Regions from separate parts of the Streptomyces sp. NPDC045998 genome, predicted to be linked through region 2. Evidence: riboswitches for the same ligand, from Rfam matches in the RefSeq annotation. Region 2 holds a riboswitch; each other region holds the start of a gene.
What was found. Region 2 has a riboswitch for cyclic di-AMP ahead of AC07FJ_RS18885 (LysM peptidoglycan-binding domain-containing protein). Riboswitches for the same ligand answer to the same signal wherever they lie in the genome.
Positions count from the first base shown of each region.

Region 1: it holds a riboswitch for cyclic di-AMP, as region 2 does, so the genes downstream of both, AC07FJ_RS25705 (C40 family peptidase) here and AC07FJ_RS18885 (LysM peptidoglycan-binding domain-containing protein) in region 2, are expected to answer to the same signal.
Region 3: it holds a riboswitch for cyclic di-AMP, as region 2 does, so the genes downstream of both, AC07FJ_RS29120 (M23 family metallopeptidase) here and AC07FJ_RS18885 (LysM peptidoglycan-binding domain-containing protein) in region 2, are expected to answer to the same signal.
Region 4: it holds a riboswitch for cyclic di-AMP, as region 2 does, so the genes downstream of both, AC07FJ_RS16410 (M23 family metallopeptidase) here and AC07FJ_RS18885 (LysM peptidoglycan-binding domain-containing protein) in region 2, are expected to answer to the same signal.

Region 1 is NZ_JBWKLJ010000009.1:131,358-139,077, reverse strand. Features, by position in the region: gene AC07FJ_RS25720 (urease subunit beta) at 1-290, opposite strand, end outside; gene AC07FJ_RS25715 (urease subunit gamma) at 306-608, opposite strand; gene AC07FJ_RS25710 (hypothetical protein) at 882-1,085, opposite strand; cyclic di-AMP (ydaO/yuaA leader) riboswitch at 1,746-1,908, shown strand; gene AC07FJ_RS25705 (C40 family peptidase) at 1,913-2,392, shown strand; gene AC07FJ_RS25700 (ATP-binding protein) at 2,462-2,893, opposite strand; gene AC07FJ_RS25695 (helix-turn-helix domain-containing protein) at 3,134-4,003, shown strand; gene AC07FJ_RS25690 (DUF397 domain-containing protein) at 4,024-4,227, shown strand; gene AC07FJ_RS25685 (8-amino-7-oxononanoate synthase) at 4,202-5,380, opposite strand; gene bioB (biotin synthase BioB) at 5,525-6,715, shown strand; gene AC07FJ_RS25675 (adenosylmethionine--8-amino-7-oxononanoate transaminase) at 6,708-7,720, shown strand, end outside.
Region 2 is NZ_JBWKLJ010000006.1:37,697-45,416, reverse strand. Features, by position in the region: gene AC07FJ_RS18900 (Tm-1-like ATP-binding domain-containing protein) at 1-166, opposite strand, end outside; gene AC07FJ_RS18895 (transcriptional regulator) at 426-1,091, shown strand; gene AC07FJ_RS18890 (nucleobase:cation symporter-2 family protein) at 1,202-2,647, opposite strand; cyclic di-AMP (ydaO/yuaA leader) riboswitch at 3,260-3,430, shown strand; gene AC07FJ_RS18885 (LysM peptidoglycan-binding domain-containing protein) at 3,435-4,193, shown strand; gene AC07FJ_RS18880 (hypothetical protein) at 4,201-4,476, opposite strand; gene AC07FJ_RS18875 (methyltransferase domain-containing protein) at 4,563-5,318, opposite strand; gene AC07FJ_RS18870 (aminotransferase class V-fold PLP-dependent enzyme) at 5,369-6,583, opposite strand; gene AC07FJ_RS18865 (pyridoxal-phosphate dependent enzyme) at 6,585-7,720, opposite strand, start outside.
Region 3 is NZ_JBWKLJ010000011.1:143,036-150,755, forward strand. Features, by position in the region: gene AC07FJ_RS29110 (M16 family metallopeptidase) at 63-1,448, shown strand; gene AC07FJ_RS29115 (M16 family metallopeptidase) at 1,475-2,842, shown strand; cyclic di-AMP (ydaO/yuaA leader) riboswitch at 3,071-3,236, shown strand; gene AC07FJ_RS29120 (M23 family metallopeptidase) at 3,250-4,032, shown strand; gene AC07FJ_RS29125 (GntR family transcriptional regulator) at 4,227-4,892, shown strand; gene AC07FJ_RS29130 (HPr family phosphocarrier protein) at 5,014-5,295, opposite strand; gene AC07FJ_RS29135 (bifunctional acetate--CoA ligase family protein/GNAT family N-acetyltransferase) at 5,427-7,720, shown strand, end outside.
Region 4 is NZ_JBWKLJ010000004.1:711,759-719,478, forward strand. Features, by position in the region: tRNA gene AC07FJ_RS16400 (tRNA-Met) at 75-148, shown strand; gene AC07FJ_RS16405 (PP2C family protein-serine/threonine phosphatase) at 296-1,441, shown strand; cyclic di-AMP (ydaO/yuaA leader) riboswitch at 1,669-1,804, shown strand; gene AC07FJ_RS16410 (M23 family metallopeptidase) at 1,816-2,991, shown strand; gene AC07FJ_RS16415 (aldo/keto reductase) at 3,220-4,179, shown strand; gene AC07FJ_RS16420 (PrsW family intramembrane metalloprotease) at 4,223-5,470, opposite strand; gene trmB (tRNA (guanosine(46)-N7)-methyltransferase TrmB) at 5,635-6,423, opposite strand; gene lhgO (L-2-hydroxyglutarate oxidase) at 6,509-7,720, opposite strand, start outside.

The DNA of each region.
Region 1 (7,720 bases), on a different contig from region 2:
GTCTGTCCGCGCAGGCCGGGGACGACGCGCAGGCCGGCGAGCGGGACGAGTTCCACGTCGACGGGGATGCCGGGCTCGAAGCGCACGGCGGTGCCGGCGGCGATGTTGAGCCGCAGGCCGCGGGCGGCGGGGCGGTCGAACGCGAGGCCCGGGTTGACCTCGGCGAAGTGGTAGTGGGAGCCGACCTGCACGGGGCGGTCGGCGGCGTTGAGCACGGTGAGGCGGGTGACGGGGCGGCCTTCGTTGAGGGGCACGGGCCCGTCGGCGTAGAGGATCTCTCCGGGGATCATCGGTGGCGGGCCCCGTCAGACGATCGGCTCGTGGACGGTGACGAGCTTGGTGCCGTCCGGGAAGGTCGCCTCGACCTGGACGTCGTGGATCATCTCGGGGATGCCCTCCATGACGTCGTCCCGGCTGAGCACCTTGCGCCCGGAGGCCATGAGCTCGGCGACGGTCCGGCCGTCCCTGGCCCCCTCCAGGATGTGCGCGGTGATGAGGGCGACGGCCTCGGGGTGGTTGAGCCTCACCCCGCGTGCCCTGCGCTTCTCCGCCACGTCGGCAGCGACATGAATGAGCAGGCGCTCCTGCTCGTGCGGGCTCAGTTGCACGTTTCACCTCACATGTTCCCGCCCGGCACGACCCCGGGCAGCAGCGGGACCCTATCCGGCTTCAACACTCTGTTGACCTGCGGAAACGATTGTGAGGGAGAGATATTTCAATCTCGGGCAGAAGTTTTTCCGGCACGTTAACTACGGCTTTGCCTGGCCATGGGACACGAGCGGCCGCCCACCGGGCCCGCAGCGCGGGTCGTATACGAGGTGCGGCCGCTCGCCGGGCGGTACGGGTGCGCCCGTGCCGCCCGGCGAGCCGCGGTGCCCGCCTCAGACGGCCAGGCAGCTCGCGCCCGGGACCTCCGAGGGCAGGGCGGGCGCGGCGGGGTCGACGATGGTGGTCAGGTCGGTCGCGCTGGTGGTGACGCAGTCGAGGACGGCGGTGGGGTCCGGCACCGCCACCGCCGAGGCGGTGGTGACGGTGGATCCGAGGAGTGCGATGGTTCCGAGGACGACGGCCGCGGTGCGACGCATACGGGTTCCCTCCCTGTGACGGGGTGACGGGGTCTGACTCGCCGGTTGGCTCGAGTCGGCCCCTGGCTACCCACCCCCACACCCCGGGTACGCGCCCGGTCACCCGCACGAGGACGAGGAAACGATCCCGCACGCCTCCGACCCCCGGAGCGGGGTTCAACCGGGCGCTCGCCGGGCGCACGGCCGCACCGCGGGAGCACTGCGTTCGACGCATGACCACGGGAGGGCGAGGCGCACACCCGGACGCTGGCGCGTGCGCCGTGAGTTCTCGATGGCGAATGTCTGGCTGCGCGGGTGACGCTCCCTCAGGAGCCCGCCTGATGAGGGATTTCGGCGTAGCACGGATGGGCGCAGAAGGGCCGAAGAGCCACCCTCGTTCGGCGTACGCAAACGAGGGAATTACGCACTGTACGAGTTGCGCCCATGGTGTACGCATCTGGCGGAACATCACCTTCCGCCGCTGGTCCACGGATCATCAACCAGCCGTCGCGTCGCACCAAAACGCCTCTGTCCACTCGAATGGATCAGTCGTGAGGAGCCTCACAAACTTCCGTTTCGGCTCGGAATTTCGCCCTGTCATGGGTCAAGATCCCTTCGACGACAAGCCCCCGCCGCCGCGGCGGGGCGGTCCGGGCGGACGCCGAGTCCTGCCGCCGTCCGGACGACTGGTCGACAGGAGTGGATCGGCAGGAGTGGAGGACCCAAGCAGTCCGGGGCGAGCGCACCATGGCCGCCCCTTGGGGTGAAGCCGCGTCAGCGGCCGGGCAACTTCGCCAGCCCGAACCCGACAGGTCATCCTTCACAGGCGGCTGACGAAGGGTTGCGCTATGACCGCGCAGATTCATGTCCCGTCTCTGCTGTCCCGAGCCGGTGCCGTCTCGGCACTGACGCTCGCCGCCGTCGGCGGCACCATGCTGGCGCCGGGCGCCGTCCCCCAGGCCGAGGCCGCCGCCGCGACGCACGCCACGAAGGCGCTGAACATCGCCGCGTCCAAGAAGGGCTCCCCGTACGCGTACGGGGCAGCGGGCCCCTCCCGGTTCGACTGCTCCGGCCTCACGCTCTACTCGTACAAGAAGGCCGGCAAGACGCTGCCGCGCACCGCGCAGCAGCAGTACAACAAGACCCGCCACATCTCCACGTCGCAGCGGCAGAAGGGTGACCTGGTCTTCTTCCACTCCGGTGGACGCGTCTACCACGTGGGCCTGTACGCCGGGGACAACAAGATCTGGCACTCACCGAAGTCGGGTTCGGTGGTCAAGCTCGACCGCATCTGGTCGAAGTCGGTCTACTACGGGCGCGTGCGCTGACACGAGAGCTCGTACGCCCCGTACCGCACGACCGGGCGGTACGGGGCCGCCGCCGTACCGGGCGCGTGCTCAGCCCCGGACGGGGACGGACCAGGGCAGGGCGATCCACACCGTCTTGCCGCCCTCACCGGTCGGAGTGACCGTCAGGCGGCCACCGCGTTCGGCGGTGAGCCAGCGGATGATGACCATGCCGCGGCCGTTGTCCTGCTGCACGGCCGCGGGCAGGCGCTGCGGCCACCGCGGGTGGCTGTCGGTGACACCGATGCGCAGCTGTTCGTCCCGTTCCAGCCGGATGTCCACCGTGAAGGTCGGTGACTGTCCGAAGGTGTGCTGGACGGCGTTGGTGGTGAGCTCGGAGACGATCAGCCGTACCGCGTCCGCCGTGTCGGACTCGGCCGGCAGGCCCCATTCGGTAAGAACGTCCGCCACGTATCTGCGGGCTGCGGAGACCGAGGCTGGATCGCTCGGCAGAGTGACGGATGCTTCCTGGTGGTCTGCCATGGCGACGCTGTCCCTTTCCCACCGGGGCCGGACTCCGACAGGGAGCGGATGTTGTGCGAGGACGGCCTCGGATTGCGCTTCGCGCCAGAGTGCCACTTATGTCGCCCCGGGTGGGGCCGATCCCCCAAGATATGCATATATCTGTCGCTCGAAGCGGTGAACCCTGCTACGCGAGAGCGGTTCCGGCGGGCAGACTGGCGGGTTGGTCCAGCGTTCCGGAGGGCGGGAGGTGGGGCTGTCGTGCGGGGCACGCGGCACGGTCCGGCGGTGCGGCGCCGCAAGCTCGGCGAGGAGTTGCGGCGGCTGCGCCTGAGAGCCGGGCTCACCAGCCGGGACGCGGCCCGGCTCGTCGGCTGGCACCAGTCGAAGGTCAGCCGGATCGAGACGGGTGCCAGCGGGGTGACGGGCGAGGACGTGTCACGGCTGCTCGACGCCTACGGCGTACGCGAACCGCGCCAGCGCGCGCTGCTGGAGGCCCTCTCCGGCGCGGCCGCGGACGGCGGCGGCACGGGCTGGTGGCACGCGTACCGGGGCGTGCTGCCGCCGCAGTACCAGGACTTCATCAGCCTGGAGTCGCAGGCGTGCGCGGCGCGCACACTCGAGACCTCGGTGGTGCCGGGCCTGCTGCAGACGGCCGACTACGCGCGGGCGGTGACGCGCGCGGCGCTGGACGGGCTGCCGGTGACGGCGGTCGACTCGCTGGTGGAGGTGCGGCTCGCCCGCCAGGAGGTGCTGTTCGGTGATCCGCCGCTGCGCCTGGAGGCGGTACTGGACGAGGCGGTGCTGCGGCGGCAGGTGGGCGGCCCGGGGGTGATGCGGGCGCAGCTGCGGCGGTTGCGGGAGTTGGCGGACCTGCCCCATGTGCGGCTCCAGGTGCTGCCGTTCGCGGTGGGCGGGTACGTCGGCCTCTCCGGGCCTTTCGTTATTTTCTCCTTCGCGAACATGTCTGATCTGGATGTGGTGGTTCTCGACCACTTGACGAGTAGCCTCTATCTCGAACGCACGGAAGACCTCGAGGCGTACAGCGCCGCGTTCCGCACCATGCAGGCGCACGCCCTGACGCCCGAGGAGTCGGAGGAACTCATCGCCGGGATCGGTGACGGCGCGTAGGGAGAGGCAAGGCACCCCACATGTCTGCTTACCTCGCACACCACGATGGCCCGCAGTGGCGGCGCAGCAGCCGCAGCGTGGGCATGAACAACTGCGTCGAGGCGGCCCGTCTCGACGCCGCGCGGCTGGCCGTGCGCGACTCGAAGGACACCGCCAGGCCGCCGCTGCGGTTCTCCCCGGCGGCCTGGACGTCCTTCGTCAGCTCCCTGAAGCAGCCGGGCTGACCGGCGCCGGGTCCGGCGCCGTACGGAGGATCGTGGCCACGGCCGTCTCGATCTGAGCTTCCGTCAGGTCGGCGCGGGCGGTGAGCCGCAGGCGCGAGATCCCGTCGGGCACCGACGGCGGCCGGAAGCAGCCCACCGCCAGCCCCTCGGCGCGGCAGTCCGCGGCCCACCGCACGGCCTGCTCCGGCGACGGGGCGCGTACGGAGACGACGGCGGCGTCCGGCCGCACGGCGGTCAGGCCCGCCGCCGTCAGCCGCCCGTGCAAGGTGGCCGCGACCGTACGGGCCCGGCCGGCCAGGCCCGGCTCGGCGCGCAGCAGACGCAGGCCCGCGAGCGCGGCGCCCGCCGCGGCCGGGGCCAGGCCCGTGTCGAAGATGAAGGTCCGCGCGGCGTTGACCAGGTGGTGGATCACGCGCGCCGGGCCGAGGACCGCTCCGCCCTGGCTGCCCAGGGACTTGGACAGCGTGAGCGTGGCGACGACGTCCGCGTCGCCCGCGAGCCCCGCCGCGTGCAGCGCCCCGCGCCCGCCGTCGCCCAGCACGCCGAGGCCGTGCGCGTCGTCGACGACCAGCGCGGCGCCGTGCGCGCGGCAGGCGGCGGCGAGTTCCGCCAGCGGCGCCGCGTCGCCGTCGACCGAGAAGACCGAGTCGGTCACGGCGAGGGCGCGGCGGCCGGGGTGGGCGCCGAGGGTCTTGTCGACGGCGCCGGGGTCGGCGTGCGGGACGACGGCGGTCTCGGCGCGCGAGAGGCGGCAGCCGTCGACGATCGAGGCGTGGTTGCCCGCGTCCGAGACGATGAGGGAGCCGCGGGCGCTGAGCGCGGTGAGGGCGGCCAGGTTGGCCGCGTACCCGGAGGAGAAGACCAGGGCCGCCTCGAAGCCGCAGAAGTCCGCCAGTTCGCGCTCCAGCTCGGCGTGGAGCTCCGTGGTGCCGGTGACCAGGCGCGAGCCGGTGGCGCCGGCGCCCCAGCGGCGGGCGGCCTCGGCCGCCGCCTCTGTGATGGCGGGGTGGCGGGTGAGGCCGAGGTAGTCGTTGCTCGCCAGGTCGAGCAGCTCCGGCTCGGCGGGCCGGGGGCGGAGCACGCGCACCAGACCGGCGTCCGTGCGGCGGCGCGCCTCGGCGTCGGTCCAGTCGAAGGGGTCTTCCTGCGGCATGGGTCGGGTCCCTTTTGTAGGCAGCGCACAGACCCTAGCCCGGGACAGCGGGGGGCACAGTGTGGTCATACACACACCGCTCGGCCGCTCTCTTGTCCGGTTCCTCCTTGGCCAGGGGGTGTGCCGTAGGACAGGATCGGCGCCATGGACCTGTTGAACACGCTGGTGGACAAGGGGCTTCGGCGCGAGCTGCCGACCCGCGAAGAAGCGCTCGCCGTGCTGGCGACCTCCGACGACGAGCTGCTCGATGTGGTGGCCGCGGCCGGCAAGGTGCGGCGCAAGTGGTTCGGGCGCCGGGTGAAGCTCAACTACCTGGTCAATCTGAAGTCGGGCCTGTGCCCGGAGGACTGCTCGTACTGTTCCCAGCGGCTCGGGTCCAAGGCCGAGATCCTCAAGTACACCTGGCTGAAGCCGGAGGAGGCCTCGAAGGCGGCCGCCGCGGGCGTCGCGGGCGGCGCCAAGCGGGTGTGCCTGGTCGCCAGTGGCCGCGGGCCGACGGACCGGGACGTGGACCGCGTCTCGCAGACCATCGCGGCGATCAAGGAAGAGAACGAGGGCGTCGAGGTCTGCGCCTGCCTGGGCCTGCTCTCCGACGGCCAGGCGGAGCGGCTGCGCTCGGCGGGCGCCGACGCGTACAACCACAACCTGAACACGTCCGAGGGGACGTACGGGGACATCACGACCACCCACACCTACGCGGACCGTGTCGATACGGTGCAAAAGGCGCACGCCGCGGGCCTGTCCGCCTGCTCCGGGCTCATCGCGGGCATGGGCGAGAGCGACGAGGACCTGGTGGACGTGGTCTTCGCGCTGCGCGAACTGGACCCGGACTCGGTGCCGGTGAACTTCCTCATCCCCTTCGAGGGCACGCCGCTCGCCAAGGAGTGGAACCTCACCCCGCAGCGGGCGCTGCGCATCCTGGCGATGGTCCGGTTCGTCTGCCCGGACGTCGAGGTCCGGCTCGCGGGCGGGCGCGAGGTGCACCTGCGCACGCTCCAGCCGCTGGCGCTGCACCTCGCGAACTCGATCTTCCTGGGCGACTACCTCACCAGCGAGGGCCAGGCCGGCAAGGCGGACCTGGAGATGATCGCGGACGCCGGTTTCGAGGTGGAGGGCACGGACACGACGACGCTGCCGGAGCACCGCTCGGACGCCGCGTCCTGTGGCTCCTCGGGCGGCGGCTGCGGCTCCGGCTCGGTCTGCGGCTCGGACGCGGAGGTTCCGGCGGAGGCTCCGGCGGCGGCACCGGTGGCGGCCGAGCCGCAGGCGGCCCGCCCGGACCTCGTCGCGGTGCGCCGTCGTGGCGCCGGGACGGACCTGGCGCCCAATGCCTGAGGCGCTCGACACGCGCGAACTGGTCGCGCTGGACCGGGCCCACGTGTGGCATCCGTACAGCCCGATGCCGGGCCGCACCGACCCGCTGGTCGTCGAGTCCGCCTCCGGGGTACGGCTCCGGCTCGCGGAACCGGCCCACGGGCACCGCGAGTTGGTCGACGGCATGTCGTCCTGGTGGTCCGCGATCCACGGCTACAACCACCCGGTGCTCAACGAGGCCGCGACCGGGCAGCTCGGCCGGATGAGCCATGTCATGTTCGGCGGACTCACCCATGAGCCCGCCGTGCGGCTGACCACTCGGCTGGTCGAGATCACGCCGGAGCCGCTGCGCCACGTCTTCCTGTGCGACTCGGGCTCGGTGGCGGTCGAGGTCGCCGTCAAGATGTGCCTGCAGTACTGGCGCTCGATCGGCCGCCCGGCCAAGCAGCGGCTGCTGACCTGGCGCGGCGGCTACCACGGCGACACCTGGCAGCCCATGTCGGTGTGCGACCCCCAGGGCGGCATGCACGGGCTGTGGTCCGGGGTACTCCCCCGCCAGCTCTTCGCGGGGCCGCCGCCGGCCGCGTACGACGAGACGTACGCCGACGAGCTCAGGGAGCTGATCGCGCGCCACGCCGACGAGCTGGCCGCGGTGATCGTGGAGCCGGTGGTGCAGGGCGCGGGCGGGATGCGCTTCCACGACCCGGCGTACCTGCGGGTGCTGCGGGAGGCGTGCGACGCGCACGACGTCCTGCTCGTCTTCGACGAGATCGCGACCGGCTTCGGGCGGACGGGCACGCTGTTCGCGGCCGAGCAGGCGGGCGTGGCGCCCGACGTGATGTGCCTGGGCAAGGCGCTGACCGGCGGCTACCTGTCGCTGGCGGCGACCCTGTGCACGCCGCGCGTGGCGGACGGCATCTCGCAGGGCGAGGTGCCGGTGCTGGCGCACGGGCCGACGTTCATGGGCAACCCCCTCGCCACCGCCGTCGCCTCCGCCTCGATCGACCTGCTCCTGGAGCAGGACTG
Region 2 (7,720 bases):
CCCGGGCCACCTCGGCGCGCCCCACGTCGGCGGGTATCCGCGGGGATCCGGCCACCCCCGTGTCGACGACCAGGACGTCCACGCCCCGCCGCAGCAGCCGCTCGCGCAGCCATCCGTACTCCAGCCCTTTGGTGTCCAGGGTCCCCACCAGTACGACCATCGTCATGACCGTACTTTCCAGCCGGGGAACCCCTCGCGGCAAGACCGCCCGCAGTGTCGCCGTCCGACTACCGACCGGAAACGTTCGGCCATCGAACGAAAGCCTACAAAGCCATATCACCTTGCGATCTAAGGGAAGTTGACGGTTCCTACCACTGGAGCGTCTGTTAGCCTGCCCGCTCCTGGATGTTCATCCACTCCCTTAGGTGTCCTTCGTGTACAGCACTCCCTTCTCCCCCCGAGAGGCCAGAGCGGCGCGAGCCCGGATGGGCCTGACGACCTCACAGGTGGCCCAGTCCATGGCGGCGTGCGGTGTTCCCGTCCACCCGGACCTGATCGCCGCCTGGGAACAGGGCTCCCATCTCCCCTCGGAAACCCACCTCTTCGCCCTCGCCGACGTGCTGTGGTGTCCCGCCACCGCGCTCATGGGGATCGAGCCGCGCACGCTGGCGGAACACCGGCTGGCCCGGCAGCTGAGCGTGGAGCGGTTGGCGGACCGGATCGGCATGGACCCCGCCGCGTACCGGGCGGCGGAGGCGGCGCACCGCTGGGACGGCGACATCCGGCAGACCAGGGCCCTGGTGGAGGCCCTGGGGCTGTCCCTGCGCGGGCTGGTGAGCATCTTGGGCCGCGACGAGGAGCTGGCCGGGCTCCTGCGTACGGCCATCGAGGGACGCTGGAAGGTGTACGTGACGCCCGTCGCGGAGATCGTCGTCGTCGACGAGACCTCGGTGGGCGACGCCCTGCGCACGATGCACACCGAGTTCGCGGGGTTCGCCGAGCGGTACATGGGCCACCTGATGGCCCGCAACGACGACTCCCGGCTGAAGGAGGTCGCCGCGGAGCGCTCGGCGTTCCTGCACCGGCTCGTGGACCACTTCTGGGAGCTGATCGGGGAGGTGGGCGACGAGCCACCGCCACGCGGATTCTGAGCGCACGAGGCGCGGACGGCCGACGGCCCCCGGATGTCCGGGGGCCGTCGGTCGTCCTGCCGCGCTGTGCGCTGCCGCGCTGTGCGCTGCCGCGCTGTGGTAAGAAGGGCTCAGTGCCACGCGCCGGCGCCGGGGGCCGGCTGGGCGGCGGGGTGGGCGGGTCCGGCGGGCGGGGTCTCGTCCTCGTAGTCCTCCCAGTCGATCTCCATCGCCTTGCGCCGCGTGAACGCGTTGAAGAACAGGTTCAGCACGAGGGCGGTGAGACCGCCCAGCGTGATGCCGCTGTCCAGCACCGCCCGTACGTCGTCCGGCATGCGCTCGAAGAACGGCTTGACCGTCGTGGGCAGCATCGCCGCGCCGAGGCTCACCGCCAGGATGATGGCGTTGCGCTCCTCGCGCAGGTCCACCTTGGCGAGGATCTGGATGCCGACCGCCGCGACCATGCCGAACATCGAGATCGCCGCGCCGCCGAGCACGGGGTGCGGGATCGCGGCGACCAGGCTGCCGGCCTTCGGCAGGAGCCCCAGCAGGATCATGAAGACACCGGCGGCCACCACCACGAAGCGGCTCACCACCTTGGACATGCGGACGAGTCCGATGTTCTCCGCGAATGCCACATAAGGGAAGGAGTTGAATATTCCGCCCAGCATCGTGGAGACGCCGTCGGCCCGCAGCGCGCGCGTGACGGTGTCGCTGTCGACCTTCTTCCGGGAGATCTCACCGATGGCGTACACGTCGCCGGTCGTCTCCACCATCGTGATCAGCATGACGACGACCATGGCGATGATGGGCAGCAGCTCGAACTGCGGCATGCCGTAGTGGAAGGGTGTGGTGACGCCGAACCAGTCGGCGTCCGCCACCGCGTCGAAGTGTGCGTCCCCCAGGAGCCAGGCGACGGCCGTGCCCACGACGAGTCCGATGAGTACGGCGAGGCTGCTGAGGAACGGCTTGCCGAGCCGGACCACGACCAGGATCAGGAGCAGGGTGCCGAGCGCGTAGGCGAGGTTCTTCCCGGAGCCGTACGCGGGGTCGCCGATGAGGTGGGCGCCGCCGGCGGCGTTCTGGAGGCCCACCGGGATCAGCGTGATGCCGATGATGGTGAGGATCGTGCCGATGACGACGGGCGGGAAGTACTTCACCAGCCGGCCGACGAACGGCGCGAAGAGGAACGTGGCGATGCCGGCCGTGATGACCGCGCCGTAGACGACCAGCAGACCGGCGGTACCACCGCCCGCGCCCATGCCGATCGCGACCATGGGGGAGACGGCGGTGAAGGTCACGCCCTGCACCAGGGGCAGGCGCGCGCCGATCCGCCAGACGCCGAGCGCCTGGATGATCGTGGCGATGCCACAGGTGAGCAGGTCCGCGTTGACCAGGTGGACCAGTTGCTCGTCGGAGAGCCCGAGGGCGTTGCCGAGGAGTACGGGGACGATGACGGCCGCCGCGTAGAACGCGAGGATGTGCTGGAAGCCGTAGAGCGTGAGCTGCGGGAGGGGGAGCAGTTCGTCGACGGGATGCGTCTGCGTCCCGGAGTGCCGTCGGGAGACTCGTGCCATCTCTGCCTTGCCTTACGAGAGGTAGGTGAATGAGAGAGGAGCCGACGCCTCGGAGCCCGGAATGTGTCAGGACGAGGCCTCGCCGGCCCGTACGGAGCCGACGTCTGGCGGAGTTGCCGACACCACGTCGCCCTGCACTGAGATGTGCGTCCTGGTTGGAGGACTTTCCTTCGATCGGCATGGCGAAGCCGCCTTGCGCATGAGATCCGCAGGTGGAGCCGATCGGGGCGCTCACCTTAGTTGACGTCGGACGTTCCTCGCGAGTAACCGGCACGGCACTCACCGCTCCCCCACCCCACAAGACGCACCTTTCGCCCGAATATCTCCGGTTTTACCAATGTTCGTCCGACTCGCCTCGGTTCTCCGATAAGGCGACCCCGAGGGCGATTTGCTCGCGCCGTGACATGACTCACCTCCCGTTATTCGGGGTGCACGTCCTCCGCACCGCATTTCCCCTGCTGGGACAGGGAATTGACTTTCCGGCAGAACTCCCTTCATGGCATTTCCGTAATCGCGCGTGCGCTCTTCACGACTTGTTCCGGCCCGAGGCTCTCGCTTACCGTCACCGCAATCCGGTCGGACCGCCGAATCCTGCCGCCGTCCGGAAACCGCACCCACCCACCACCGACGTACGGCAGGAGCGGGGGAACCAGGTAAGCCGCCGGTCCGTGTATACGGAACGGCTTGGGGTGAAGTCATGTGCGCACGCGGTCGCGTGCGGATACGGCCGGGCATCTCCAGCCCGAACCCGACAGCTCACCTCGCAGGCGACGGAGAGGAATCCGCCATGCCCGCACAGGGTAAGCACCGCCGCCCCAAGAACAATCCGCTCGCACGCCGTGTCGCCGCCGCCGGCACGGGCGGCGCCGCACTCGCCCTTCCCCTCTTCGGCGCGACCGCGGCCGAGGCGGCACCGAACGCGGTGCCGAACGTTGTGCCTTCCGCGGCCGTGGAAAAGGCCCCGGCGAAGCCCGCCACGTATACCGTGGTCGCGGGTGACACCCTTTCCGAGATCGCGGCGGACCGTGGCGTCAGCGGCGGCTGGCAGAAGCTGTACGAGGACAACAAGTCGGTGGTCGGCGACAACCCGTCGCTCATTCGCCCCGGCATGAAGCTCACCATCGGCGCGAAGGCCAAGGCCAAGGCCGCGCCCGCCGCGCCCGCCGCCGCCGAGCGGGCCAGCCGCTCCACCGTGCGGCCGGCGCTCGCGAAGCCCGCGACGTACGCGAACAACCTCGACGGCTGGATCAAGGAAGCGCTCGCCATCATGGCCGAACGCGGCATTCCCGGCTCGTACGACGGGATCCACCGCAACATCATGCGCGAGTCCTCGGGCAACCCGCTGGCCATCAACAACTGGGACTCCAACGCCGCCGCGGGCACCCCGTCCAAGGGCCTGCTCCAGGTCATCGACCCGACGTTCCGGGCGTACCACGTGCCCGGCACGTCGACCGACCCGTACGACCCGGTCGCCAACATCACCGCGGCCTGCAACTACGCGGCCGACCGGTACGGGTCGATCGACAACGTCTTCGGCGCCTACTGACGGGCGCCTACCGACGGGGCACGGTCGCCCCGCCGCCGGACCGTACGGCTTCCACGACGGCGTCGTGCAGCACGCGGCTGGCCTCCTCCGACGAGCACGGCACGGGGCTGCCGCTCATCGGGAACCAGTCGGAGGCCCCGCTGTGCTGCACGGCCACCCGCGCCTCGCCGTCGACCCAGGTCGTGTGCACGTCGAGTTCACCGGTGATGACACCGACCGTGTCGGTGCTCACGCCACCGCGTCCGGCGTAGACCCGGACCGTCGTCCACGATGCCCATGTCACGTTCCCATGCTGACCCCGCTCCGCCGGTCGCGCGACCGGCGGAGCGGGGCGGTTGCGTGAAGGAGCCGTGACGCTACGGCGCGTGGTCAGCGCACGGCCACGAGGACGTGGTTGTTGCCGAACTGCCAGACGGCTCCCGCCTCCTCGAAGCCTGCTTCGCGCAGCAGGGCGAGGTGCCCGGAGAGGGTCAGGTCGTTGCCCTCGCAGCGCGGGTGCCGGTGGTGGCGGTGGGCGGAGAACAGGGCGGCCAGCTCCGGGTCCGCGGCGACCCCGGACCACCAGGTCTCCCAGTCGTCGTCCGCGACGGCCGGTTCCCGCTCGGCCCGGCGCCGCCCGATGTGCAGGGCCAGCTCGCCGACCTTGGCGGAGTCGGGACAGATGTGGTCGCAGTTGACGAGGACCCCGCCGGGGCGCAACCGCCCGGCGAGGTCGCGGTAGACCCGGCGCAGGGTCCGTTCGCTGAGGTAGTGCAGCGCCGTCGTGGAGACGGCAGCGTCCACCGGACCGTCCGTCCCGGCGGCGTCGAGCCAGCCGGGCTCGCCGATGACGGCCTCCACGTACCGCACGGCCGGTCCGTAGTAGGCCCGGCCGAGCTCCAGCAGGCGCGGGTCGGCGTCGACCGCCACGACCCGGGCGCGGGGCATCCGGCGGGCCAGTCGCGCGGCCAGCGAGCCGGGCCCGCTGCCCAGGTCGAGGACGAGGGGCGCCCGCCGGCCCGCCGTCACGCCCTCGACAACGTCGGCGATGACGGTGAACGCCTCCTCGCGGTCGACCGCGTAGCGCTGCTGCTGCCTCTCCCAGCGGTCCACCCATCGCGCGGCCGCCACCGTACTGACACTCATGTCCTCTCGCGCCCCTGCCTTCTCACCACACCTCTAAACGGTCATGGAAATCATTGCAGACTGGCGAGCGCGGCGAGCAGCCCGTCGATCTCCTCGGGTGCGTTGTACACATGCAGGCTGATCCGCACCGAGCCGTCCTCCGGGTCCGTCCCCGCCTGGCAGTGGCTGTCGGAGCGCACCATGAAGCCGTGGCTGTAGAGGATGAAGCCGAGGTCCTGGGAGCCGATCCCGCGGTGCCGGAAGGTGACGATGTGTCTGCGGCGCTGCACCGTGGAGGCGGCGTCCAGGCTGGAGCGGCAGCCCAGCACCTCGTAGGCGTCCATCCGGGCCAGTCCGTCGGTCAGCCGGGCCGCCAGGGCCACGGTCCACCGTTCGATGCGGTCCGTACCCGCCTCCTCCAGCCAGTCGAGGGCCGCCGTGAGGCTGACGACACCGGCCGTGTTCGGGGTGCCCTCCCAGCCGCCCGGCCGGAACTCCGGACCGCGCCGGCCGCGCGCCCAGATCGCGCCCGTGCCGGGCAGGGCCAGCGCCTTGTGGCCGGAGAAGACGACGAAGTCCACGTCGAGCTCGGCGACCGAGACGGGCAGGTGGCCCACGCTCTGGGCGGCGTCCAGACAGATCGGTACGTCGGGGCCGACCACCGCGCGGACGCGGTGCACGTTCATGTCGGCGCCGTAGACGTGGTGCACGTGGGTGGCCGCGACGAAGCGGGTGCGCGGGCCCGCCACGCGGGCGAGCGCCTCGGGGTCGTAGTCCCCCGAGCTCGCCTGGTAGGGCAGCTCCCGCAGGCGTATCCGCACGCCCTGCCGGGCCAGCAGCCGCTCGGTCTCGCGCCACGGCGCGAGGTTGGCCTGGTGGTCGGCGAACGGCACCACGATCTCGTCACCGTCGCGGAGCAGCTCCGGCAGCCAGTCGCGGGCGACGGTGCGCAGCCCCTCCGAGGCCCCGCTGGTGAAGTGCACCGCCGAGCGCTCCGGCTGCGGGTCGCCCAGGAACCGCTTGACCCGGTCCCGGGCGCCCTCGACCAGCGCGGTGGTGTGGTTGGCCCACGGGTAGGAGCCGCGGCCGGCGTTCGCGTTGGAGGTGGTCAGGTAGGTGTGGGCGGCGTCGAGGACGGCCCGCGGCTTCTGGGCCGTGGCCGCGCTGTCCAGGTACGCCGACTCGGGATGGGCCGCGATCTGCGGGAACTGGGCGCGCAGCGGGCGCTGCCACTCCGCCAGCTCCTTCAGATCGCCCTCGGTGTCGTGTCCCGTCTCGTACGCCATGTCAGTCACGCACCAGGGGCGCGCCCGCGTCGCGCCACGCGATGATGCCGCCCGCGAGGCTCCGTACGTCCGGATGCCCCATGCGCGTCAGCAGCGCCGCGTACCGGGCGGACTTCTCCCCGACGGGGCAGGCGAGCAGCACGGGCCGGCTCTTGCTGAACGGCAGGCCGCCGCGGACCAGTTCGTCGAAGAGCTCGTCGACGATGTTGACGGAGCCGTCGATGTGGAGGGCTCCGTACGCGAACGGGCCGCGCAGGTCGACCACGAGGGGGTTCTCCGCCGCGATCCACTTCCTCGCGTCGGCGACGTCGATGACCGTGGCCGAGCGCACTTCCCCGTCCGAGAGCGTCGCCACGGAGTTCTTCACCGGGGGCAGCCCGAACAGCTCGGGCCTGCGCTTGCGGACGTAGCCGAGGTAGCTCTCGACGCGGTCGCAGACGATGAAGACGGCCGTGCGGCGGCCCCCGGTCCCCTCCGCGTCGAGCGCCCGCAGGTGGCGCACGGCGCCGTGGTAGGCGGCGCCCCCGGTGGGCCCGGCGAGGATGCCGCAGCGGCGGACCAGCGTCAGCATGCCGTCGATGGCGTCGTCCGCGCCCACCGTGTCGAGGGTGTCGTACGTCGCCGGGTCGAACAGGCCGACCTCCTGGACCTCGTCGATGGTGCGGATGCCGGGGATGAAGTCGGACTTCTCGGCGACGAGCCCCACGATCCCGACGCCCGGGGCGTGTCCCCGCAGTGCCCGGGCCACGCCCGAGGAGGAGCCGGCGGTGCCCACGCAGGCGATGAACCAGTCGGGGGCGCGGCCGTCGAGGTCGGCCACGATCTCCGGGCCGGTGCCCTGGGCGTGCGCCTCGGTGTTGCGGGTGTTGAAGTACTGGTCGGTGTGGAGGTGGGCGCTGCCGGGTGCGCCCAACCGCTGGTGGAAGAGGGTGAGGGGGTCGTCGGTGGCGGTCGGGTCGAGGCACTCGCTCTGCCCGGGCAGCTCCTCGATCTCGGCGCCCAGCAGGAGGAGCAGGTCCTTGATCTCGGGTATGCGCATCCGGTTGGTGACGCTCTTGAACCCGAGGCCGTGCATGCCCGCGATGAGGGCGAGCGCCTTGGCGGTGTTGCCGCTGGAGAGTTCGACGATCGTCTCGC
Region 3 (7,720 bases), on a different contig from region 2:
TGGCAGGACTTTCACGGCACGACATTCACCACGACATTCACATCGCGATCGAAGGGACGTACATGCCCATGGGTCACACGGCCACAGCCCAGGCCGGCTCCGGCGGACTGACAGCGACCGAGCACCGGCTGGCCAACGGCCTTCGCGTGGTGCTCTCCGAGGACCACCTGACCCCGGTCGCCGCGGTATGCCTCTGGTACGACGTCGGCTCGCGCCACGAGGTCAAGGGCCGCACCGGCCTCGCCCACCTCTTCGAGCACCTGATGTTCCAGGGCTCCGCGCAGGTCAAGGGCAACGGCCACTTCGAGCTCGTCCAGGGCGCCGGCGGCTCCCTCAACGGCACCACGAGCTTCGAGCGGACCAACTACTTCGAGACGATGCCCACCCACCAGCTGGAGCTGGCCCTGTGGCTCGAGGCCGACCGGATGGGCTCGCTGCTCACCGCGCTCGACGACGAGTCCATGGAGAACCAGCGGGACGTCGTCAAGAACGAGCGCCGCCAGCGGTACGACAACGTCCCGTACGGCACCGCCTTCGAGCGGCTCACCGCCCTCGCCTTCCCGCAGGGCCACCCCTACCACCACACGCCGATCGGCTCCATGGCGGACCTCGACGCCGCCACCCTGGAGGACGCGCGGAACTTCTTCCGTACGTACTACGCGCCGAACAACGCCGTGCTGTCCGTCGTCGGCGACATCGACCCCGAGCAGACGCTCGCCTGGATCGAGAAGTACTTCGGCTCCATCCCGGCCCACGACGGCAAGCAGCCGCCGCGCGACGGCACGCTCCCCGACGTCATCGGTGAGCAGCTGCGCGAGGTCATCGTGGAGGACGTCCCGGCCCGCGCGCTGATGGCCGCCTACCGCCTGCCGCACGACGGCACGCGCGAGTGCGACGCCGCCGACCTGGCCCTGACCGTCCTCGGCGGTGGCGAGTCCTCCCGCCTCCACAACCGCCTGGTGCGCCGCGACCGTACGGCCGTGACCGCCGGGTTCGGCCTGCTGCGCCTCGCCGGGGCCCCCTCCATGGGCTGGCTGGACGTGAAGACGTCCGGTGGCGTCGAGGTGCCGGACATCGAGGCCGCGGTCGACGAGGAGCTGGCCCGGTTCGCCGCCGAGGGCCCGACGCCCGAGGAGATGGAGCGGGCCCAGGCCCAGCTGGAGCGCGAATGGCTGGACCGGCTCGGCACGGTCGCCGGCCGCGCGGACGAGCTGTGCCGGTTCGCCGTGCTGTTCGGCGACCCGCAGCTCGCGCTCACCGCCGTCCAGCGCGTCCTGGACGTCACCGCCGAGGAGGTGCAGGCCGTCGCCAAGGCCCGCCTGCGCCCGGACAACAGGGCCGTACTGGTCTACGAGCCCGTCAACGGTGATCAGGGCGGAGCCGCCGACAGCGACACCGACCAGAGCGACGCCGACCGCAGCGAGGAAGAAGAGGGGGCCGACCAGTGAGCGACGCCGCTGTGTCCCTGACGTCCATGGAGTTCCACCCGCAGCCCACGCCCGGCACCGCCAGGCCCTGGGCCTTCCCCGCCCCCGAGCGCGGCACCCTGCCCAACGGCCTGACCGTGCTGCGCTGCCACCGCCCCGGCCAGCAGGTCGTGGCCGTCGAGATCTCCCTCGCCGCCCCCCTGGAGGCCGAGCCCGAGGGCCTGGACGGTGTCGCCACGATCATGGCCCGGGCGCTGTCCGAGGGCACCGACAAGTACTCGGCGGAGGAGTTCGCCGCCGAGCTGGAGCGCTGCGGCGCCACCCTCGACGCACACGCCGACCACCCCGGCGTACGCGTCTCCCTGGAGGTCCCGGTCTCCCGGCTGGCCAAGGCCCTCGGCCTGGTCGCCGACGCCCTGCGCGCGCCCGCCTTCGCCGACAGCGAGGTCGAACGCCTGGTGCGCAACCGGCTCGACGAGATCCCGCACGAGATCGCCAACCCGGCGCGCCGCGCCGCCATGCAGCTCTCCAAGGAGCTGTTCCCGGCCGACTCCCGGATGTCCCGCCCCCGGCAGGGCACCCTGGAGACGGTGGAGCGCATCGACTCCGCGGCCGTACGGGCCTTCTACGAGGCCCATGTCCGGCCCGCCACGGCCACCGCGATCGTCGTCGGCGACCTCACGGACGTGGACCTCGACGCGGTGCTCGCCGACACCCTCGGCGCCTGGACCGGCGACACCGCCGAGCCCCGCCCCGTACCGCCCGTCACGGCCGACGACACGGGCCGCGTCGTCATCGTCGACCGCCCCGGCGCCGTGCAGACGCAGCTGCTGATCGGCCGCATCGGCTCCGACCGGCACGACCGCGTCTGGCCGGCCCAAGTGCTCGGCACCTACTGCCTGGGCGGCACCCTGACCTCGCGCCTGGACCGCGTCCTGCGTGAGGAGAAGGGCTACACCTACGGCGTACGGGCCTTCGGCCAGGTGCTCCGCTCCGGTCCCGAGGGCAACGGCGCCTCGATGCTCGCCATCAGCGGCTCCGTCGACACCCCCAACACCGGCCCGGCGCTCGACGACCTGTGGAAGGTGCTGCGCACCCTCGCCGCCGAGGGCCTGACCGACGCCGAGCGGGACGTCGCCGTGCAGAACCTCGTGGGCGTCGCCCCGCTCAAGTACGAGACGGCGGCCTCGGTCGCGGGCACCCTCGCCGACCAGGTCGAGCAGCACCTCCCGGACGACTTCCAGGCGCGGTTGTACGCGCGTCTGGCCGAGACCGGGACGGTGGAGGCCACGGCCGCGGTCGTCAGCGCCTTCCCGGTGGACCGTCTCGTGACCGTCCTCGTCGGCGACGCCGCGCAGATCAAGGAGCCCGTCGAGGCGCTCGGCATCGGTGAAGTCAGCGTCGTCAGCGGCTGATTGACGGCGGTTCGGCCGTGCGTCACCTCCGGAACCCCGGCATCCACTCGGATGCCGGGGTTCCGCTGTCTCCGCACCGGTCCGCCGCATGTCCGTTTTGTTGCGGAGGTTACGTGTCTGCCCTGTGGCGTGCGCTACAAAAAACCGTGTCCGTTTGGTGATTGAAAGATCAGCCGCTTAGCGTCTGATGCGCTGTCCGCCCGCCGTACCCGCCGCATCCGCGGCACCGGGCAGCCATCGCCGAATCCCCATCGGGCGCGAGCCCGGGGAGCCGGGGACCCACACGAAGTCCCTGGGGTGAATCGGACGCCTTCGCATCCGTGCGGAGGGGCCCGTAGGAGACCTTCCTGCTCCGAACCCGTCAGCTAACCCGGTAGGCGAGAAGGAAGGAAAGGATCAGCCACCGAATGGCGTTCACCCGTGCCACCGGGAAGCACCGTGCCCCGAGCCGCCTGAGCCGTAAGAGCGCACACGTCGCCGGCGTGGCGGCCATCGCCACCACCGGCGTCATCGGAACCCTCGCTTCCCCGGCGCTCGCCGCCGACGCGGACGTCCGCGCACTGGAGGACACCGGCCTCAACCAGGCGGTCATCACCGACACGCTCGCCGAGAGCGTGGACGCCCAGGCCGAGGCGCAGGAGCGCGAGGCCGAGGAGGCCGCCGCCCGCGCCGCCGCCCAGGCCGAGGCCGAAGCCGAGGCCAAGCGCAAGGCCGAGGCCCGCGTCAAGGCCGCCCGCGAGGCGGAGGAGCGCGCCGCCCGCGAGGCCGAGCGCAAGCGCCTGAACTCCTTCACGCTCCCGGTCGCCGGTTCGTACGTCAGCACCGGCTACCAGACCGGCGGCGCCATGTGGTCCTCCGGCAGCCACACCGGCGTCGACTTCCACGCCCCCTCCGGCTCCACGGTCGTCGCCGTGGGCCTGGGCACCGTCGTCGAGGCGGGCTGGGGCGGCGCGTACGGCAACAACGTGGTGATCCGGATGGCGGACGGCACGTACACGCAGTACGGCCACCTCTCCTCCGTCAGCGTCTCGGTCGGCGAGCGGGTCATGCCCGGCCAGCAGATCGGCCTCTCCGGCTCCACCGGCAACTCCTCCGGTCCGCACCTCCACTTCGAGGCCCGCACGAGCGCCGAGTACGGCTCCGACATCGACCCGGTCGCGTACCTGCGCTCGCACGGCGTCAACGTCTGACCCGCACATTCCACGAAGAAAGGCCCCGGCTCCCCATCCGAGCCGGGGCCTTCTTCGTGCGGCCATTGGCCAAAAGATATCCATGGATTTCGACCGGGCATCGGAAATTCAGCCCCGTTGTCATAGAGTCGCTGAACACTCGTCACATCGGTCGGACGCACGCTGTTTCGCGCGCATTACGTCGGAGGTTCGGTATGCGCATTCCCGCGCACTCGGTATGCACGGCGATTCGCGACGACATCGTCTCCGGCGTCTTCCCGCGCGGCGCCCGCCTCACCGAGGAGCAGCTGGCGCGCCGTTACGGCGTCTCCCGCGTCCCGGTCCGCGAGGCCCTGCGGACGCTGGAGTCCGAGGGCTTCGTCACCACCCGCCGCCACGCCGGGGCGTGCGTCGCCGAGCCCACCGAGCAGGAGGCGGCCGACCTGCTGGAGGTCCGGGCGCTGCTGGAGCCGCTCGGTGCGGCGCGCGCGGCCCAGCGGCGTACCGAGGCGCACCTCAAGGTGTTGCGGGGCCTGGTCAGACTGGGCCAGGAGCGGGCGCGCCGGGGCCAGGGGGAGGACCTGCGGGCGCTCGGCGGCTGGTTCCACGAGACGCTCGCCCAGGCCTCCGGCAGTCCGGGCCTGACCGCCCTGCTGACCCAGCTGCGCCACAAGATCGCCTGGATGTACGCGGTCGAGCAGCCGGCCGCGCCCGTGGAGGCGTGGGCCGAGCACGGCGCGATCGTCGACGCGGTGGCGCGCGGCGACGCGGAACGGGCCCGGGCGCTCACCGCCCTGCATACCGAACGCTCGCTCGGCGCGCACCGGCTGCGTGTGAGGACTCCGCAACATCGCGTCAACACGGCGAGCGCCCGCATTTAACAGCGAGGCCGTATACAGAAAGATTCACCGAAACGAAAAGCGGAGCCGTATCACCCGGGAATTCCGGGGCGATACGGCTCCGCTGCGATATCAGGCAGGCGCCGGAGATATCCGAGACGGATCAGACGGTCTCGGGAAGCTCCTCGAGCCCTTCGGCGACCAGCTTCGCCAGGCGGTCCAGAGCGGCGTCCGCGCCCTCCGCGTCCGACGCGAGCACGATCTCCTCGCCGCCCTGCGCACCCAGGCCGAGGACCGCGAGCATCGACGCGGCGTTCACCGGGTTGCCGTCGGCCTTGGCGATCGTCACGGGGACGCCGGAGGCCGTGGCGGCACGGACGAAGATGGAGGCGGGGCGGGCGTGCAGGCCCTCGGCCCAGCCGACGTTGACGCGGCGCTCAGCCATGGTGTTGCCCTTCGAGTTCAGGGGGTTGTCTAGACCACTCTCTCATGTTCTCCGGTGTGCAGGCGAACCTGATCAATGTGCCCCGTCCACAGCACCTCCGCGACCGGTGCCCCGCACCGTAACCTGGGCCCATGCGGACCCCGTCGGATCAGCCGGAACATGCGTACCCCGACCACTGGGAAGCCGACGTCGTGCTGCGCGACGGCGGCACCGCGCGGATCAGGCCCATCACCCCGGACGACGCGGAACGCCTGGTCAGCTTCTACGAGCAGGTCTCCGACGAGTCGAAGTACTACCGGTTTTTCGCACCCTACCCCCGCCTCTCCGCCAAGGACGTGCACCGCTTCACGCACCACGACTACGTGGACCGGGTGGGCCTCGCAGCGACCGTCGGAGGCGAGTTCATCGCGACCGTCCGCTACGACCGGATCGACGAGCGCGGCCTGCCCGCCGCCGCCCCCGCGGACGAGGCCGAGGTCGCCTTCCTCGTCCAGGACGCCCACCAGGGGAGGGGCGTGGCCTCCGCGCTCCTCGAACACATCGCGGCGGTGGCGCGGGAACGGGACATCCGGCGGTTCGCGGCGGAGGTGCTGCCCGCCAACACCAAGATGATCAAGGTCTTCACGGACGCCGGGTACACCCAGAAGCGCAGCTTCGAGGACGGCGCCGTCCGCCTCCACCTCGACCTGGAGCCCACCGACCGCTCCCTCGCCGTCCAGCGCGCCCGCGAGCAGCGCGCCGAGGCCCGCTCCGTGCAGCGCCTGCTCGCCCCCGGCTCCCTCGCCGTCATCGGCGCGGGCCGCACACCCGGCGGCGTCGGCCGCACGGTCCTGCGCAACCTCCTCGACGCCGGATACACCGGCCGTACGTACGCCGTGAACCGCGCCCTGCCCGAGGGCGAGTCCGTCATGGACGGGGTCCCCGCCTTCCGTTCGGTCGCCGACATCGCCGAGCCCGTGGACCTCGCCGTGCTCGCCGTCCCCGCCGAGCGCGTACCGGAGGCCGTCGCCGACAGCGGGGAGCACGGCGTCCAGGGTCTGGTCGTCCTCTCCGCCGGGTACGCCGAGCAGGGCGCCGAAGGGCGGGAGCGCCAGCGGGAGCTGGTCCGCCAGGCCCGCTCGTACGGCATGCGCATCATCGGCCCGAACGCCTTCGGCATCATCAACACCGCCCCCGGCGTGCGGCTGAACGCCTCCCTGGCGCCGCACCCGCCGGCGCGGGGCCGGATCGGGCTCTTCACCCAGTCCGGCGCGATCGGCATCGCGCTGCTGGCGGGGCTGCACCGGCGCGGGGCGGGCCTGTCGACCTTCGTCTCGGCCGGAAACCGGGCGGACGTGTCCGGCAACGACATCCTGCAGTACTGGTACGAGGACGCCGACACGGACGTCGTCCTGCTGTACCTCGAATCGATCGGGAACCCGCGGAAGTTCACCCGGCTCGCACGGCGCACGGCGGCGGTGAAGCCGGTCGTCGTGGTCCAGGGCGCCCGCCACAGCGGCAGCGCGCCGCCCGGCCACGCGGTGCCCGTCACCCGCATCCCGTACGCCACGGTGTCCGCCCTCCTCCGGCAGGCGGGCGTCATCCGCGTCGACACCGTCACCGAGCTGGTCGACGCGGGCCTCCTCCTCGCCGGCCAGCCGCTCCCGGCAGGCCCCCGGGTGGCGATCCTCGGCAACTCCGAGTCTCTCGGCCTCCTGACGTACGACGCCTGCCTGACGGAGGGCCTGCGGCCGCTGCGGCCCCGCGACCTCACGACCGCCGCCACGCCCGAGGACTTCCGCGCGGCGCTGGCGGAGGCGCTGCGGGACGACGCGTGTGACGCCGTGGTGGTCACCGCGATCCCGTGGGTCGGTGAGAACGGCGTGACCGAGTCCGGCGACGGCGAGGTCCTCGCGGCCGCCCTGCGCGCCGCGTCCGCGACGGCGCCGACGAAGCCGGTCCTGGTGGTCCACGTCGAAATGGGCGCCCTGGCCGACGCCCTGTCCGCCGCCACCAGCACGGCACCCCCACCGAGGGCCCCCGCGCCCTCCGACGCGGACCACCGGCCGGGGCCCGCGGGCGGCGCGCCGTCCGGCCCGGACGTGCCTCCCCCGTCCGCCGGGGCGGACCGCCCGTCCGGCACCGGTCCCGCGAGCGCGGCGGGCCCCGGCACGGACCACCGTCCCGGGCCCGCGGCCTTCGCGCGGCCCGGCGCGGTCGCCGGAGCCGACTCGGTCGCGGCGGGCCAGAGGGCCTCGGCCCCCGTGCCCCCGGAGGGCTTCGGGCAGGGGCGGGGTGGGGGAGACCCCCTCCCCGCTCCGGCCCCGGACCCGGCCCCGCAGGCACCGGCACACCCCGACGGCGCCCACCGCATCCCCGCCTACCCCGCAGCCGAGCGGGCCGCCCGCGCGCTCGCGCAGGCCGTGCGGTACGCGCGGTGGCGGAG
Region 4 (7,720 bases), on a different contig from region 2:
AGGCCGGTCGCGTGAGGCCGGCTGCGTAAATGGAGATGATCTTGCTCCGCATGGCGTAAGGTGGTGTTCACCGACGCGGGGTGGAGCAGCTCGGTAGCTCGCTGGGCTCATAACCCAGAGGTCGCAGGTTCAAATCCTGTCCCCGCTACTGATGGCGAAGGCCCGGTGCCGCAAGGCACCGGGCCTTCGTCGTATGCGCATGTCGTACGCCCCGGTCGCCCGGTCGGCCGATGGCGGGGCGTCGTGCGGCGCGGCTCCGGACGGCGTGCGCGCGGCCCGCCTACCGTCCGTAACCGTGGGTGACAACGGCGACAGGACCTGGAGTCGGAGCGCGCGACGCGCGAAGGTGCGCCGCTTCCTCCGGGTGGTGCCCGTCCTGATGATCGTCGGCGGGGTGGTGTTCGACCTGCTGACGCCGCCCCGGTTCACGGCCGTGCCGCTGTTCACCGCCGCCCCGCTCGTCGCCGCGCCGTTCTTCACCGCGCGGATCACGCTGGTGGCCGGGGCCGCCGCCCTTCTGGCGCTGGCCGGACTGCGCCTCCACAGCGGCACCCTGGACGAGGCGCCGTCCGTCACCGAGCTCGTCACCCTGGCCACGGTCTCGGCGTTCGCGCTGATGATCAACCGGGTCGTGCGGCGCAGCGGCGAGCGGCTCGCCTCCGCCCGCGGCATCGCCGAGTCGGCCCAGCGCGCCGTGCTGCCGACGCCGGCCGAGCGGATCGGCGGCCTGCGGGTGGCGGCGCGGTACGAGGCGGCGCAGGCGGACGCGTTCATCGGGGGCGACCTCTACGCCGTGCAGGACACGCCCTACGGGGTGCGGCTGGTGGTCGGGGACGTACGGGGGAAGGGGATGGGCGCGGTCGAGGCGGTGGCGGTCGTGCTCGGGGCGTTCCGGGAGGCGGCCGAGCAGGAGAGCTCGCTGGAGGGGGTGTCGCAGCGGCTGGAGCGGGCGCTGGCGCGGGAGGGGACCCGGCGTGACGGGCTCGACGCCTTCGAGGGCTTCACCACCGCCGTCCTGGCCGAGGTGGCGCGCGGTGACGCGGTGGTGCGGCTGGTCAACCGCGGCCACCCGGAGCCGCTGATGCTGTACGCCGACGGGGGCCTGGAGCGGCTGGCGCCGACCGAGCCCGCGCTGCCGCTCGGGATGGTGGACCTGGGGCCGTGGCCGGACCGCGCGGACGAGGTGCCGTTCCCGCCCGGGGCGACGCTGCTCTTCTACACGGACGGGCTCTCCGAGGCGCGGGACGCGGGCGGGGCCTTCTACGAACCGGCGGAGTGGCTGGCGGGGCGGAACTTCGCGGGGCCGGGGGAGCTGCTGGACGCCCTGGTCGAGGACGTACGGCGGCATACGGGGGGCGGGGGGACGACCGACGACCTCGCGCTGCTCGCGGTGACCAAGCCCCAGGGGCAGCGGGCCAGGGCGGTCCCGCACGGAGGGTGATCGGCGTGGAGCGCTCCGCATAACAGTTGACGAACCGTCAGGAAGTGTGGTGAGGCCCACGGGGTGTGAGGGGCAGTCAACTTGACTGCTCTTGCCCGTTTGTGGGGCGGTATGCCAGGGGCTAAGTAGTTAATGATCAGTAGGAACAGCTTGGAAACACGGCCCCGCGTCTATTAACGTTCGATAACGCAGCGCGGTCGTCCCAGCCGACGCAAGAGCGACGGCACCGTGCGCGCGCGCCGAATTCCGCAAGGGAACCGGGGAACCACCACCTTGGGGTGAATCGGGCCGCATCGCGGCCTGAAGGAGACCTTCCTGCTCCGAACCCGTCAGCTAACCCGGTAGGCGAGAAGGAAGGAAAGGAGTGCGCCCCCGTGGCGTCCAACAGGCCTGCCCCCGAAGCGCCGTCTGCTCCATCGGCCTCCCCGGCCCCTCATTTCGTCGATGCCTTCGGTCCGGGCCCCAGTTCCGGTTCCCCCGCTGAGAGTCAGGGGCAGTGGGAGGAGTGGAACCCCACCGAGGACACCGTCCGCCCCGTCCGCGGCCGCCATCGCGTGGTCAAGCAGCGCGGCGGGCTGGCCCGTAGCTCCACCGTCCTGGGCGTGGGCGTCATCGCGGCCGTCGGCGCGGGCGGAATGGCCACCGCGCAGGACAAGCCGCCGGTCTCCATATCGCTGCCCGACCTGCCCGGTGCGATAGCCGACAGCCTCCCGGACGCCGAGTCCATGCCGGGCATCGGCTCCCTGCTCTCCGACGACGGCGCCGATGGCGGTGCGGACGGGTCCGACGGAGCCGGCGCCTCCGCCGACGCCCAGCCGGCCGCCGCGCCGCTGACTGCCGGGTCCTCCGCCGCCGGAGGGTCCGCCGGGGGCCGCGCCGAGAGCGGTGCGAGCGCGGGCGAGGCCCTGCGGGCCCGCATCCTCCAGCAGGCCGAGCAGCAGCAGGCGTCCGCGGACGCGGCGGCGAAGCTCGCGGCCGAGAAGGAGGCCGCCGAGCAGGCGGCCACCGCGGCCAAGGCCCAGCAGACCGCCGCCGAGAAGGAGGCCGCCGCCGAGGCGAAGGCCAAGGCGGAGGCGGCGGCGAAGGCCGAGGCCGCCGAGGCCGCCGCGGCGGCCAAGGCGGAGGCCGAGCGCCTGGCCAAGCTCGCCGGCAGCTACGCGCTGCCGACCTCCTCGTACACGATCACCTCCACCTACGGCCAGGCCGGCAACATGTGGTCCTCCGGCTACCACACCGGCCTCGACCTCGCGGCTCCCACGGGCACCCCGGCCAAGGCCGTGCACGGCGGCACCATCAAGTCGGCCGGCTGGTCCGGCTCGTACGGCTACCGGATCGTCCTGGAGCTGGAGGACGGCACCGAGGTCTGGTACTGCCACCTCTCCTCGATGACGGTCGGCGCCGGGCAGAAGGTCGGCACGGGCGAGACCATCGGGCGCGTCGGCGCGACCGGCAACGTGACCGGACCGCACCTGCACCTGGAGGTCCACACGGCGGGCGGCGCCGGCGTGGACCCGCTGGCCTGGCTGCGCGGCAAGGGCCTGTCGGTCTGAGGCCCGGCCCGCCCGCCTGAGGCCCGACACTCCGCGGCCCGCGCCCCCTGAAGGCCCGGCCTCCTGAGGCCCGGCAGTCCGCGGCCCGGCCTCCTGAGGCCCGGCCGCCCCGGCACTCCGGTGGCCCTGGCGTTCCACCCCCCGACGCCAGGGCCGCCGGTCCACTCGTGCTGTGAATCCGCCCGCCATCGGAAATACGGCACGGCAGACGGGGTGTTGAGGTACCGCATGACCTCACTTCCCCTTCGCAAGCTGGGTACGTCCGACCTCCACGTCTTCCCCCTCGGCCTCGGCGGCAACGTCTTCGGCTGGACCGCCGACGCCGCGCAGTCCTTCGCCGTCCTCGACGCCTACACGGCGGCCGGCGGCAACTTCGTCGACACCGCCGACACCTACTCCTCGTGGGCCCCCGGCCACCAGGGCGGCGAGTCCGAGACGGTCATCGGTGACTGGATGGCCGCCCGGGGCAACAGGTCGGACGTCATCGTCGCCACGAAGGTCGGCGGCCACCCCCAGTACAAGGGGATCGGCGCCGCCAACATCAAGGCCGCGGCCGAGCAGTCACTGCGCCGCCTGAGGACCGACTACATCGACCTGTACTACACCCACTTCGACGACCCGGCCGTCCCGGTCGAGGAGTTCATCCCGGCGCTGGACCAGCTGGTGAAGGAGGGCAAGGTGCGGGCCGTCGCCGCCTCCAACATCTCCGCCGAGCGGCTCCAGGAGGCGCTGGACTTCTCCGCGCGCGAGGGCCTCGCCTCGTACGTCGCGCTTCAGCCGCACTACAGCCTTGTCTCGCGCGACACCTACGAGGGCGCCCTGCGCGACACCGCCGAGCGGGCGGGGCTGTCGGCTGTGCCGTACTGGGCGCTGGCCTCCGGGTTCCTCACCGGCAAGTACCGGCCGGGCGCGCAGGTCGACAGCGCCCGGGCCGAGGGGGCCGCCAAGCACCTCGGGACCGAGCGGGGCCGCAAGGTCCTCGCCGCGCTCGACACCGTCGCCGAGGCGCGGGGCGCCGAGGTCTCGAGCGTCGCGCTGGCGTGGCTGGCCGCGCAGCCGACCGTCGCCGCGCCGCTCGCCTCCGCCCGCGCGGTCGAGCAGCTGCCCCCGCTGCTCGCGTCCGCGGACCTGGAGCTCACGGCGGACGAGGTCGCCACGCTGACGGCCGCGTCCGAGGCGTCGGCGTAGGGCGTAGGGCTCCTGACGGCCGGGGCCGGTTCCGAGGCGTGCGTCAGGCCCGGTACGGGTTGTAGCCGTCGTAGTCCCGGTGCGGAGGCGGCGCCCACACCCGGCCCGTCGCGCGCGCCGCGTACGTCAGGGCCGGGCTCGCCACCGCCTTGCGCTGCCACAGGTGGTGCAGCAGCTCCTGCTCCCGCGCCACGAAGTCCGGGTCCGCCGCACCCCTGCGGGCCCGGTGGCGCAGGAACGCCAGCGTCGTCGCGAACGCCTCGTACTCGCCGACCGCCCGTGCCGCCGCCGGGCCGAAGGAGCGGGCCGCGTACCCGCGGGCCAGGCCGCGCGCCCGCATCGAGGCCAGCGCCAGCGGCTCGGTGGGCGAGAGCCAGCCGGCCGCCGCGTACGCGGGCAGCTCGCCGGATATGGTGCGCAGCTCGCGCTGGCGGGTCCAGATCACCAGCCAGGTCATCAGCCCGAAGGCGGGCAGCATGAACGCCCCGTAGACCGCGTAGAACCCCCAGGGGCCGAAGAACGACACCGAGCCGTTCCACATCGCGTGCATGCCCATCGCCAGCAGGAGCCCGAGCAGGGGCAGCGCGATGCGGCGTACGCGCTTGCGGCGCGCGCTGACGGCGGCGATGCCGAAGCCCAGGCCGGTGAAGACCGTGAACAGCGGGTGCGCGAAGGGCGACATCACGACCCGTACGAAGAAGGTCGCGGCCGTGACCGAGGCGAAGCCGGTCGCCCCGAGCTGCTGGTCCTCCCCGAAGGCGTTCCCCAGGTACAGGATGTTCTCGGTGAAGGCGAAGCCGGTCGCCGTGAAACCCGCCGTCACGACGCCGTCGACGACGCCCGTGAACTCCCGTCTGCGGAAGAGGAAGAGCAGCAGCACGGCGACGGCCTTCGCGGTCTCCTCCACCACGGGCGCTATGACCGTCGCGCCGATCGTGTCCGCGGCCGTCGGATCGGCGGTGGCGGTGGCTATCCAGCGGTGCGCGAAGGTGTTCGCGATGATCGCGACGAGCGCGGCGGCGAAGGCGCCCCAGGAGAAGACGAAGATCATGTTCCGCCAGGGGGCCGGTTCCACCCGGTCCAGCCACCGGAACGCCGCCAGGAGCAGCGGCACGGGGAGCAGGGCGAGCCCGAGCCCCACCAGGAAGCCCTCCGTGCCGGTCTGCTCCCGCACCAGCGCCAGGATCACCAGCCCGCACAGCGCGAGCACGGTGAACACCGAGCCGAGCCGCACCACCCGGCTGCGCCACAGGCGCCGCGGTTTGTAGCGCCAGCGGGCGCGCTCGGGCACGGCCTCGAACGATGGCTCGGGGTCGTACGCCGGAACAGCCGGCTGGGCCGGCTGCCCCGGGTGCGCCGCGTGTGCCGGTTGCGCTGCCTGCGCTGCGGGTTGCGGGAACGAGTGGGTCACACAACGACCCTAACGACGACCACTGACAGCCCGCGACGCTTTGGTTACGGCTGTGAGTCCGCGCGCTCGGCCCGCCGCCGGAACAGCAGGTCGTGCACCACGTGCCCCTTGTCCAGTCCCTGCCCCTCGAACCGGGTCAGCGGCCGGAAGGCGGGCCGGGGCGCGTAGCCCCCGTCGGCCTGGGTGTTCTCGAAGTCCGGGTGGGCGCTCAGCACGTCCAGCATCTGCTCGGCGTACGGCTCCCAGTCGGTCGCGCAGTGCAGGACGGCCCCGGGCTTCATGCGGGACGCGGCGAGCGTCAGGAACTCGGGCTGGATCAGCCGCCGCTTGTGGTGCCGCTTCTTGGGCCAGGGGTCCGGGAAGTACACGCGCACGCCGTCGAGGGCGTCGGGCGCCAGCATCTCGCGCAGCAGGATGATCGCGTCGCCGTTGGCCACGCGTACGTTGGTGAGGCCGGCCCGGTCCGCGAGGGCGAGCAGGTTGCCCTGGCCGGGGGTGTGCACGTCGACCGCGAGGATGCCGGTCGTCGGGTCGTCGGCGGCCATCCGCGCGGTGGCCTCGCCCATCCCGAAGCCGATCTCCAGCACGACCGGCAGCCCGTCGAACAGCTCGTCCAGGTCGAGCACCCGACGGCCGTCGATGTCCAGCCCCCACCGGCCCCACAGCCGGCGCAGGGCGTCGGCCTGCCCGGGCGTGACGCGGCTGCGCCGGGGCTGGAAGCTGCGGATCCGCCGCTCGAAGTGCGACCCGGCGGGATCGGGCGCGGGACCCTCGGGGAAGCGGGGTTCACCCTTGGGCCGGAGGGGCGCGGCGGTTTCACGGATCTCAGACACAATGCCCCGATTCTACGGCCCCGACCCACCGGGGCGGCAGGGCCGAAGGGCCCCGGGGCGGCCCCGCGGCCGCTCTGCGGACGGGCTACCCCAGCTGCGCCAGTGCGCGCCGCGCCACCTCCCGGCCGATCGGGAGGGACGCCGTGGCCGCCGGCGACGGGGCGTTCAGCACGTGGACCGTGCGGGGCGCCTCGTGGATCAGGAAGTCGTCGACGAGGGTGCCGTCGCGCAGGACCGCCTGCGCCCGGACGCCCGCCGGGGTGCGGCGCAGGTCACCAGGGCCGATCGCGGGCAGCAGGCGCCGCACCGCCTCCGTGAAGGCGCGCTTCGACGCGGACCGGCGCAGCTCGCCGGCGCCGTACCGCCAGTGGCGGCGGGCGATGTGCCAGGAGCCGGGCCACGTCAGCGTCCCGGCCAGGTCGCGCGGGCGGACGGTGGTCCAGCCGTACCCCTCGCGGGCCAGCGCCGGCACGGCGTTCGGCCCGACGTGGACGCCGCCGTCGATGCCCCGGGTCAGATGCACCCCGAGGAACGGGAAGGCGGGGTCGGGCACCGGGTACACCAGGCCGCGCACCAGCTCCGGTCGGACCAGTTCGTAGTACTCGCCGCGGAACGGGACGATCCGCACGCCCGGCTCGTCGCCCGCCAGTCGCGCGACCCGGTCGCAGTGCAGGCCCGCGCAGTTGACCAGGGCCCGCGCGCGGACGACGTCCCCGGCGGCCGTACGGACGGCGACGCCCCAGGGGCGCCGGTCGACGGCGGTGACCTCCGCGCCGTACCGGACGTCCGCGCCGGAGGACTCCGCCAGCTGGGCCGCCACCGCGCCGTAGTCGCACACGCCCGTCGTGCCGACGTGGATGGCGGCGAGGCCCCGCACCTGGGGCTCGTACTCGCTGATCTGCGCCGGGCCCAGCTCCCGGACCGGGATGCCGTTCTCCCGGCCCCGCTGGACCAGCGCGTGCAGCCGGGGCAGCTCGTCGCGCTCGGTGGCGACGATCAGCTTGCCCGTGACCTCGTACGGCAGGCCGTACTCGGCGCAGAACTTCACCATCTCGGCCGCGCCGCGCACGGCGTACCGCGCCTTGAGGGAGCCGGGGCGGTAGTAGATGCCGCTGTGGATCACGCCGCTGTTGCGCCCGGTCTGGTGGCGGGCGGGGCCGGGCTCCTTCTCCAGCACCACCACGCGCGTCCCGGGCGCGGCGCGCGTGAGGGCGTACGCCGTCGACAAGCCGACGATCCCGCCGCCGATCACGAGCACGTCGCAGTCGAACCGGACGAACCGGTCGAACCTGTCGAC